Regions from separate parts of the Streptomyces sp. NPDC057249 genome, predicted to be linked through region 2. Evidence: riboswitches for the same ligand, from Rfam matches in the RefSeq annotation. Region 2 holds a riboswitch; the other holds the start of a gene.
The links. Region 2 has a riboswitch for S-adenosylmethionine ahead of ACFUJY_RS14560 (aminotransferase class V-fold PLP-dependent enzyme). Riboswitches for the same ligand answer to the same signal wherever they lie in the genome.

Region 1: linked by a shared signal. The riboswitch ahead of thrC (threonine synthase) and the one ahead of ACFUJY_RS14560 (aminotransferase class V-fold PLP-dependent enzyme) in region 2 are both predicted to bind S-adenosylmethionine.

Annotation. Positions count from the first base shown of each region.
Region 1 is NZ_JBHUXS010000005.1:15,038-20,215, reverse strand. Features, by position in the region: gene groL (chaperonin GroEL) at 1-172, opposite strand, end outside; gene ACFUJY_RS10835 (cold-shock protein) at 503-709, opposite strand; gene ACFUJY_RS10830 (MoaD/ThiS family protein) at 1,065-1,343, opposite strand; gene thrC (threonine synthase) at 1,372-2,664, opposite strand; SAM riboswitch class I at 2,682-2,808, opposite strand; gene ACFUJY_RS10820 (glucosyl-3-phosphoglycerate synthase) at 2,965-3,903, shown strand; gene ACFUJY_RS10815 (trehalose-6-phosphate synthase) at 3,968-5,178, shown strand, end outside.
Region 2 is NZ_JBHUXS010000006.1:380,148-385,325, forward strand. Features, by position in the region: gene ACFUJY_RS14550 (rhomboid family intramembrane serine protease) at 27-773, shown strand; gene ACFUJY_RS14555 (Lrp/AsnC family transcriptional regulator) at 770-1,051, shown strand; gene ACFUJY_RS14560 (aminotransferase class V-fold PLP-dependent enzyme) at 1,068-2,444, opposite strand; SAM riboswitch class IV at 2,621-2,738, opposite strand; gene trpD (anthranilate phosphoribosyltransferase) at 2,821-3,885, opposite strand; gene ACFUJY_RS14570 (cytochrome bc complex cytochrome b subunit) at 4,007-5,178, opposite strand, start outside.

The sequences.
Region 1 (5,178 bases), on a different contig from region 2:
CCTTGGCGATGGACACACCATCGTTGGTGATCGTGGGGGCGCCCCACTTCTTCTCGAGGACGACGTTGCGACCCTTGGGGCCAAGGGTGACCTTGACGGCGTCGGCGAGCTGGTTCATGCCGCGCTCGAGACCGCGCCGGGCCTCCTCGTCGAACGCGATGATCTTGGCCATGTGAAGTGGTCCTCCCGGACAGGGGTGGATTGCTCCGGACCGAGTGGCGCCCGCGACGGACGGCCTGCGTGCCCTGCGGTTCCTTCCCCGCCTGGCCTGCGGGCCTCACCGGCCCGGTCCAAATTCTGTCACTCTCACCTGGAGAGTGCTAAGCCCAATGATTAGCACTCGACCCCCGAGAGTGCAAGCGCCTTCGGCCGGAGTGTGGACATCCCCGGACCGCCCCGGGCACGCGACCGGCACGCCACGGGCACGTACGAAGGGCCCGTACCCCTAGGTACGGACCCTTCGTACGTGCGTGGCGTCGCGGCCGACGTGCCGTGCCGCGCTTCAGCCGACGGCGAGCTTGACCATGTCCGCCTGCGGCCCCTTCTGGCCCTGCGAGATTTCGAACTCGACCCGCTGACCTTCTTCGAGGGTGCGGTACCCGTCCATCTGGATCGCGCTGTAGTGGACGAATACATCCGCACCACCGTCGACCGCGATGAAGCCGTACCCCTTCTCCGCGTTGAACCACTTGACGGTGCCCTGAGCCATGCCTAACTCCCCTGTAACGTGTGTGCGCCGAAGCGCGTCGACCGCGGCTGAATGTATCTGCCCAACTGCCCTGTGCAACAGGTCAATCGGACGACAATTCTGTGCAGCGCCGATCGCCCGAATATGAGGAATTCATGGGTTTGCGGGGCAAGTCGGGCCCGACAAAGGTGACTTAAGGCGCATGAGGCGCAGGCACATTGGCTGCTTCTGATCGTGGCGCGGCGCATTTTCATATGCGGGGCGCACGGGCAGCGAAGGGGACTTCCCACACTCTACCCCGCTCAACCATGCAGAATTGCCCCCTCCGCTTCTCTCGCGGAGGGGGCAACTGGGGTGACGCCGAGGAGTCGTTGACTCAGCAGCCGCCGGCCACGGCGGGGATGATCGAGACGCCGGCACCGTCCGGGGTGGCCGCGTCCAGGCCGCCCTCGAAGCGCACGTCGTCGTCGTTGACGTACACGTTGACGAAGCGGCGCAGCTTGCCCTGGTCGTCCAGCACGCGGGCGGCGATGCCCGGGTGGTCCTTCTCCAGCGAGGCGATGACCTCGGAGAGGGTCGCGCCCTCGGCCGGAACCTCGGCCTGGCCGCCGGTGTAGGTGCGGAGGATGGTGGGAATGCGGACCTTGACGCTCATGGCGGTGCCTTCCTGGAGTCTCGGGTGGTCAGCTGGTGGCGAGTCCGGCGGCGCGGAAGGCGTCCAGGCTCGGGCGGATCGTGGCGGTCGCCTGCGAGGTGTCGGCCACCGCGTCCAGCGTCTTGAGGCCGTCACCCGTGTTCAGGACGACGGTGGTGAGCGCCGGGTCGAGCAGGCCGGCGTCGATCAGCTTCTTGGTCACGCCGACGGTCACCCCGCCCGCCGTCTCGGCGAAGATGCCCTCGGTGCGGGCCAGCAGCTTGATCGCGTCCACGACCTGCTCGTCGTTCACGTCCTCGACGGCGCCACCGGTGCGGCGGGCGATGTCCAGGACGTACGGGCCGTCGGCCGGGTTGCCGATCGCGAGGGACTTGGCGATCGTGTTCGGCTTCTGCGGGCGGACCACGTCGTGACCGGCCTTGAAGGCGGTCGAGACCGGGGAGCAGCCCTCGGCCTGGGCGCCGAAGATCTTGTACGGCTTGTCCTCGACCAGGCCGAGCTTGATCAGCTCCTGGAGGCCCTTGTCGATCTTCGTGAGCTGCGAGCCGGACGCGATCGGGATGACGATCTGGTCGGGCAGCCGCCAGCCGAGCTGCTCGCAGATCTCGTACGCGAGCGTCTTGGAGCCCTCGCCGTAGTACGGACGCAGGTTGACGTTGACGAACCCCCAGCCCTCGCCCAGCGGGTCGCCGATGAGCTCGGAGCAGAAGCGGTTGACGTCGTCGTAGTTGCCCTCGATGCCGACCAGCTCGCCGCCGTACACCGCGGCCATGACGACCTTGCCCTGCTCCAGGTCGTGCGGGATGAACACGCAGGAGCGCAGGCCCGCCCGGGACGCGGCGGCGCCGACCGCGCCGGCCAGGTTGCCGGTCGAGGAGCAGGAGAGCGTGGTGAAGCCGAAGGCGCGGGCGGCCTCGACGGCGATGGCGACGACGCGGTCCTTGAAGGAGTGCGTCGGGTTGCCCGAGTCGTCCTTCACGTACAGGCCGCCGGTCACACCCAGCTCGCGGGCGAGGTTGTCGGCCTTGACGAGCTTGGTGAAGCCGGGGTTGAGGTTGGGCTTGTCGGCCACGTCGGCGGGCACCGGCAGCAGCGGCGCGTAGCGCCAGATGTTGTTCGGACCGGCCTCGATGCGCTTCTTCAGCTCGTCGGGGGAGCCGCTCGGCAGGTCGTACGCCACTTCGAGCGGCCCGAAACAGGACGCGCAGGCGAAAATGGGACCCAGTGCGAACCGTTCACCGCACTCGCGGCAGGAAAGAGCCGCGGCGGGACCCAGGTCCACGGAAGATTCGGTGTTCGCTGCGACAGTCTCAACAGCCATGATGGCGAGGCCCTTTCTCCTCATCTTCCTCACGACGCGTTTCGCCGCGAGACGGAATTGGCACCTTCCCCACCTGACCTCGCGGTCGGCAGGAGGGTTGCCGGGACTTCAACGGGCCGTTCCCTCTGTCCCTCTGGATGAGCGCTGTGGCGACGGATCTTGGATGATCCGCGCATTTGTCGGCGGACCGACCCCGGCATGCGATGGCCGTCCGCGTTGTTCAAGACTGTAACCGAAGGACCGGACGGGTGAGATAGCCGTCCGTACCGCGAGATGGATCACATACAGGGAGTATCGACCGTGCTCGAAGAGGTCGAACGCTGGCTGACCAGGCGTTCCTGGTCGGCCGCCGACCACCCGCCGGCGAGCGTGCGGACCGCCGCGAACGGTACGGGCGTCAGCGTCGTTCTACCGGCCCTCAACGAAGCCGCGACCGTCGGGGACATCGTCGCGACGATCCGGCGGGAGCTGATGGAGCGCGTTCCGCTGGTGGACGAGCTGGTCGTGATCGACTCGGGCTCCACGGACGCCACCGCCGAGGTCGCCCGCCGCGCGGGCGCCCGGGTCGTCCACCGCGACGCGATCCTCCCCCGCCTCCCCGCCGCCCCCGGCAAGGGCGAGGTGCTGTGGCGGTCGCTCCTGGTGACCAGCGGCGACATCCTGTGCTTCGTCGACGCGGACCTGAAGGACTTCTCGGCCGACTTCGTCTCCGGCATCGTCGGCCCGCTGCTCGCCGACCCCGAGGTGCAGTTCGTCAAGGCGATGTACGACCGGCCGCTCGGCGAGCTGCCCGGCCAGGGCGGTCGCGTCACCGAGCTGGTGGCCCGCCCCCTGCTGAACCTGCACTGGCCGCTCCTCGCCGGCTTCGTCCAGCCGCTGGGCGGCGAGTACGCCGTCCGCCGCTCGCTCCTGGAGCGGCTGCCGTTCCCGGTCGGTTACGGGGTCGAGCTCGGCCTGCTCGTGGACGCGCTGCACACCGTGGGCCTCGACGCCCTCGCCCAGGTGGACGTCGGCGTCCGCGTCCACCGCCACCAGGACGGCCAGGCGCTCGGCCGGATGGCCGCCGCGATCTACCGCACCGCGCAGGTGCGGCTCTCCCGGGGCCATCTGGTGCGGCCCTCGCTGACCCAGTTCGAACGGGGCCCGGACGGATTCGTTCCGCGCACCTACCCGGTGGACACGCAGGAGAGGCCGCCGATGTGCGAGATAGAGGAGTACCTGGCACGCCGCGCGGCGTGATCACGACTTCACTCCGTCCGACTTCGTACGTTTGGGCGGATCGGGTTCGGGCTAGATTCCGGCCATGGTCTCCGAGCACGCCCCCCAGCCCGCTGCCCAGGTCCTCGTCGCGTCCAACCGCGGCCCCGTCTCGTACGCCCTGGGCGACGACGGCACCCTCGAAGCGAAACGGGGCGGGGGCGGACTCGTCTCCGGCCTCAGCGCCGTCGACGACAAGATGTGGGTCTGCGCCGCCCTCGGCGACGGCGACCGCGAGGCGGTGCGCCGGGGGGTCGGCGAGCCGGGCGTCCGGATGCTCGACATCGACGCCGGGGTACACGCCGACGCGTACAACGGCATCGCCAACTCCGTGCTGTGGTTCGTCCACCACATGCTGTACCAGACGCCCGTCGAGCCCGTCTTCGACGCGGAGTTCCGCAGGCAGTGGGCGTCCTTCGAGACGTACAACCGCGCCTTCGCCGAGGCGCTGGCCGAGGAGGCGGGCGAGGGCGCGGCCGTCCTCGTGCAGGACTACCACCTCTCGCTGGTCCCCGGCATGCTCCGCGAGCTCCGCCCCGACCTGCGGATCGGCCACTTCTCGCACACCCCGTGGGCGCCCGTCGACTACTTCCGGCTGCTGCCCGACGACATCGCCGAACAGCTGCTGCGCGGCATCCTCGGCGCCGACCGCGCCGCCTTCCTGACCCGCCGCTGGGCGGACGCCTTCATCGGCTGCTGCACGGAGATCCTGGGCGGCACCGGCCGGACCCGCGTCGGCGTCCACGGCCTGGGCGCCGACGCCGGATTCCTGCGGTGCCGGTCGCACGAGGCGGACGTGGACGAGCGGATGGCGGCCCTGCGCGAGCAGATCGGACCCGACCGGAAGACCATCGTCCGGGTCGACCGCACGGAGCTGTCCAAGAACATCGTCCGGGGCCTCCACGCCTACCGCACCCTGCTGGACGAACACCCCGAGTGGCGCGAACGCGTCGTGCACGTCGCCTTCGCCTACCCCTCGCGCCAGGACCTCGCGGTCTACCGGGAGTACACCGCCGAGGTCCAGCGGGTCGCCGACGCGATCAACAAGACGTACGGCACGGACGCCTGGACCCCGGTCGTCCTGCACGTGAAGGACGACTTCGCCCGCTCGCTCGCCGCGTACCGGCTGGCCGACGTCGCCCTCGTCAACCCGATCCGCGACGGCATGAACCTGGTCGCCAAGGAGGTCCCCGTCGTCTCCGAAGAGGGCTGCGCACTGGTCCTGTCGCGGGAGGCCGGCGCGTACGAGGAGCTGGG
Region 2 (5,178 bases):
CGCTCCGTTTGCGTCATGCTCTGTTCATGATCGATCGGCGGGCCGCCGCGGGCAGGCTCCTGCGCGCGGCCACATCCGGCGGGCCACCGGTGACGTACGCCCTCATCGCCCTGTGCTGCGCGGTCTTCGTGATCAGCCCGCTGTCCGGCTTCGTCCCGGTGCGCGGCGGCGCCGACGCGCTGCTCGCCGCGCAGGCCGGCTACTTCGAACGGTGGGGAGTGATCCCGAGCGAGCTGTGGGACGGCTCGGCGCACGCCCTGTTCACCCCGTTCACCGCGCTCTTCGTGCACGGCAGCTGGCTGCACCTGCTGGGGAACATGCTGTTCCTGTACGTGTTCGGCGCGATGGCCGAGGAGCGCATGGGGCACACCGAGTTCGCCCTGTTCTACCTGGGCTGCGGCTACCTCGCGCTGCTCGCGTACGCCGCCGCGCACGCCACGTCCGACCAGACACTCGTCGGCGCGTCGGGGGCGATCTCGGCGGTGCTCGGGGCGTTCCTCTACCTCTTCCCCCGGGCCCGGGTGACCAGCGTCTTCCCGTTCCTGCTGTTCCTGCCGCTGCGCTTCCCCGCGTGGGTGGTGCTGATCTTCTGGTTCGTGCTCCAGTGGCTGGCCGCCGAGGGCGCGGGCAGCGGCCCGGGCGTGGCGTACCTGGCCCACGTCGTCGGCTTCGCGACCGGGTTCTTCTACGCCTGGGGCCGCTACAGGCGCACCGCCGAAGGCCCTAGAGTGAAGTCTTCAGCCACGGCCACCGAGGGAGAAACACAGCCGTGATCACCGCGATCGTGCTCATCAAAACCAGCGTGGACCGGATTCCCGAGATCGCCGAGGCCATCGCCGCGCTGGACAGCGTCAGCGAGGTCTTCTCGGTCACCGGCACCTACGACCTGATCGCCATGGTCCGGGTGGCCAAGCACGACGACCTGGCCGAGGTCATCCCCGGCCGGATCAGCAAGATCCAGGGCGTCGAGGCGACCGACACCCACGTGGCCTTCCGCACCTATTCGCAGCACGACCTGGAGGCCGCGTTCTCCATCGGCCTGGACGCGTAGGCGGGCAGCGCCGCCCTCAGACCTGGGCGGCGCCCCGGTCCGGCACGCAACGGCCGTCCTCGGTGCGGTACTTCCAGCGTGCCCCGTCGCTCACCAGCTCCCGGACCGCCCGCAGGAAGCGCTCGACGTGCTCGTCCGGGGTCCCCGCGCCGAAGCTGACCCGGATCGCGTTGAGGGACCGCTCGCCGGGCTGCGCCTCCGGTGCGCCGCACTCCCCCGCCTCGCCCGGGTCGGTGCCGAGCAGGGTGCGCACGAGCGGGTGGGCGCAGAAGAGGCCGTCGCGCACCCCGATGCCGTACTCGGCGGAGAGGGCGGCGGCGAAGTGCGAGCTGTTCCAGCCCTCCACCACGAACGAGATCACGCCGACCCTCGGCGCGTCGTCGCCGAACAGCGAGAGCACCTTCACCTCGGGGACCTCGGCCAGCCCCGTCAGGACCTCGCGGACGAGGCGCTGCTCACGGGCGACCAGCCGGTCGAATCCGGCCTCGGTGAGCGCCTTGCAGGCGGAGGCGATGGAGTGGACGCCGATGACGTTGGGCGAGCCGGCCTCGTGCCGGGCGGCCGTGGTGTGCCACTCGACGTCCACACCGCCGTCCGCGCGCCGGGCCACCGTGCGCGAGGCACCCCCGCCGGCCAGGTACGGCTCCGCGTCGCGCAGCCAGTCGGCCCGGCCGGCCAGGACGCCCGAGCCGAACGGCGCGTACAGCTTGTGCCCGGAGAAGGCCACCCAGTCGACGTCCAGCTCGGCGATGTCCACCGGGTGGTGCGGGGCGAGCTGGGCGGCGTCCAGGACGATCCGGGCGCCGTGCGCGTGGGCGGCGGCGGCCAGCTCCCGTACGGGCCACAGCTCACCGGTCACGTTGGAGGCGCCGGTGACGCAGACCAGCGCGGGGCCGTAGGGCTCACGGTCCGCCAGGGCCCGCTCCAGGGTGGCGACGGCCTGGGCGGGGGTGCGCGGGGCGTTCAGGTAGGTGACGTGGGCGTCGCGCCAGGGCAGCAGCGAGGCGTGGTGCTCGGTCTCGAAGACGAAGACCCGGCAGTCGGCGGGCAGCGCGGCGGCCAGCAGGTTGAGCGAGTCCGTGGTGGACCGGGTGAAGACCACCTGGTCCTCGGGACGGCAGCCCAGGAACTCCGCCACGGTGGCCCGGCTCGACTCGAAGAGGTCCGTGGACAGCTGCGACAGGTACCCGGCGCCCCGGTGCACGCTGCCGTAGTACGGGGCGTACGCGGCCACGTCGTCCCAGACCCGCTTCAGCGCCGGGGCGCTCGCCGCGTAGTCCAGCGCGGCGTAGCCGACCTCGCCACCGGTGACCAGCGGGACGAGGACATCGTCACCCAGAACCGGCAGCGGGGCACAGAGCGACTGGTCGGCGGCAGCGGTGAAGACAGACATGGCGAACTCCCGTAACAGGCAGGCGAATTCCGCGTACCCGCGGATACGCGGCAGCACGGAGTGAAAGAGAAGAGGGGTGTGCGGAGAAGGGCCTCGGGCCCTAACGCATTCGCTTGCTCACAAGAGGCTCCCTGAGGACCAAGGACCCCACGGGTGGACGTCACGCGACGTCGAGGGGTCCGCGCTTGCCGCAGACCTCGCTGCCTGCGGCCCGGTCTTCACCCGGGGCACCCCGCCACGGACGGAGGGTTGCCGGACAGCGGGCCGGGGCCGTAGTCGCTGTCACTCATGACCTGCGCAGCATCTTGCCATACGTACGGGAACGCGCAAGGCGCAGTCCGCGATCCGGACTGCGCCCTGCCTCACACCGCCGCGCTCACGCGTTGCTGGCGACGACCCATCTCTCCAGCACCCGCCCCGCCGCGCCCGAGTCGATGGCCTCGGCGGCCTTCGCCATACCGGCCCGGATCTGCTCGGTGAGCGACCCCTCGCCCGGGTCCAGCGCGACCAGCGCCGCCGCCGAGTTGAGCAGCACGGCGTCCCGTACCGGACCGGTCTCCCCGGCCAGCAGCCGGCGCGCCACGTCCGCGTTGTACGAGGCGTCGGCGCCGCGCAGCGCCTCCACCGGGACCAGGTCGACGCCCACGTCGCGCGGGTCGAACGTCTCCTCGCGGACGACGCCGTCCCGGGCCACCCAGACCCGCGAGGTCGCGGTGGTGGTCAGCTCGTCCAGGCCGTCGTCGCCCCGGAACACCAGGGCGGAGTTGCCGCGCTCGGCGAGCACGCCCGCGACGATGGGGGCCATGCGGAGATCGGCCACCCCGATCGCCTGGGAGCGCACCCGGGCCGGGTTGGTGAGCGGGCCCAGGATGTTGAACGTGGTGGGCGCGCCCAGCTCCGCGCGGGCCTTGGCCGCGTGGCGCAGGGCGGGGTGGAACTTCACCGCGAAGCAGAAGGTGATGCCCGCCTCCTCGGCCACCTCCACGACACGCCGCGGGGACAACTCCAGGTTGACGCCGAGCTTCCCGAGCACGTCGGACGAGCCGCTGGCCGACGACGCGGAGCGGCTGCCGTGCTTGACGACCTTGGCGCCGGTCCCCGCGATCACTATGGCGGACATGGTGGAGATGTTGACCGTCTTGGCCATGTCCCCGCCGGTGCCGACGATGTCGACGGTCCGGCCGGGCACGTCGATGGTCGTGGCGTGCTCGTACATCGCGCGGACCAGGCCGGAGACCTCCGTGACCGTCTCACCCTTGGCCCGCAGGGCGACCGCGAAACCGGCGATCTGCGCGTCGGTGGCCTCGCCGCTCATGACGCGGTCCATGGCCCACGCGGTGGCGTCGGCGCTCAGGTCCTCGCCACGCAGCAGGGGGGTCAGCACGCTGGGCCAGGAGAAGGCCGCCACGCTGTCGCCGCCGTCCGGGGTCACAACGTTCATGGTCCGCTCCTGGGGTCCACAGCCGATAAGGGAGGGCTCCACCCTATCGAGCCCCGGGGACGGCAAAGAGCCCCGTCCAGCGGATGGACGGGGCTCTCGCCGTGGCGATCAGAACGGGTGATCAGTGGTGGCCGTGGCCGCTGGTGATCTCCTTGTACTCCTCGGCGGTGGGCTTGGCGATCTGGTTGTCCTCGCCGTACAGGCTCTTGCTGAGCCGCGCCCGGACCTTGGTGATCCTGGAGACCTTGCGCTCCACGCCGTTCTCGTCGACCGTCGGGCCGATTTCGAGCGGCTTGTACTGCTCGTGCGCGGTGAGCTTGTAGCGCGCCTCCGGCGACAGCGGCTCGTGGACCTCGACGAACTCACCGTGCGGCAGCCGCTTGATGAGCCCGGACTCGCGGCCGTGCAGCACCTTCTCCTTGTCGCGGCGCTGGAGGCCGAGGCAGATCCGCCGGGTCACGACGAACGCGATGACCGGGCCGACGAAGAAGGCGATGCGGACGAACCAGCTGATCGAGTTGAGCGAGAGGCTGAAGTGCGTCGCCCAGATGTCGTTGCCGCCGCCGATCAGCATGACGAAGTAGATCGTCACCCAGGCGACCCCGAGGGCCGTCCGGGTCGGCGCGTTGCGCGGCTTGTCCAGGATGTGGTGCTCGCGCTTGTCGCCGGTGATCCATGACTCGATGAAGGGCCACAGGGCCAGCGCACCGAGGACCAGACCGAACAGGACCAGCGGGATGAAGACACCCAGGACCAGCGTGTGGCCCCAGAGGTTGATCTCCCAGCCCGGCATCACACGGACGAAGCCTTCCGCGAAGCCCATGTACCAGTCCGGCTGGGCGCCCGTGGACACCTGGTCGGGACGGTACGGGCCGAGCGCCCAGATCGGGTTGATCGAGGCGATCGCCGCGATGATCGCGATGAAGCCGAAGACCAGGAAGAAGAACCCGCCGGCCTTCGCCATGTACACCGGCAGCAGGGGCATGCCGACGACGTTCTTGTTCGTCTTGCCGGGACCCGCGAACTGGGTGTGCTTGTGGTAGAAGACCAGGATCAGGTGGCCGACCACGAGCCCGAGCATGATGCCCGGCAGCAGCAGGATGTGGATCGAGTAGAACCTCGCGATGATGTCGCCGCCGGGGAACTCCCCGCCGAACAGGAACATCGACAGGTACGTACCCACGATCGGCGTCGACAGGATCGCGCCCTGGGTGAAGCGGACACCCGTACCGGAGAGCAGGTCGTCCGGCAGCGAGTAACCGGTGAAACCGGTGAACATGCCGAGGACGAACA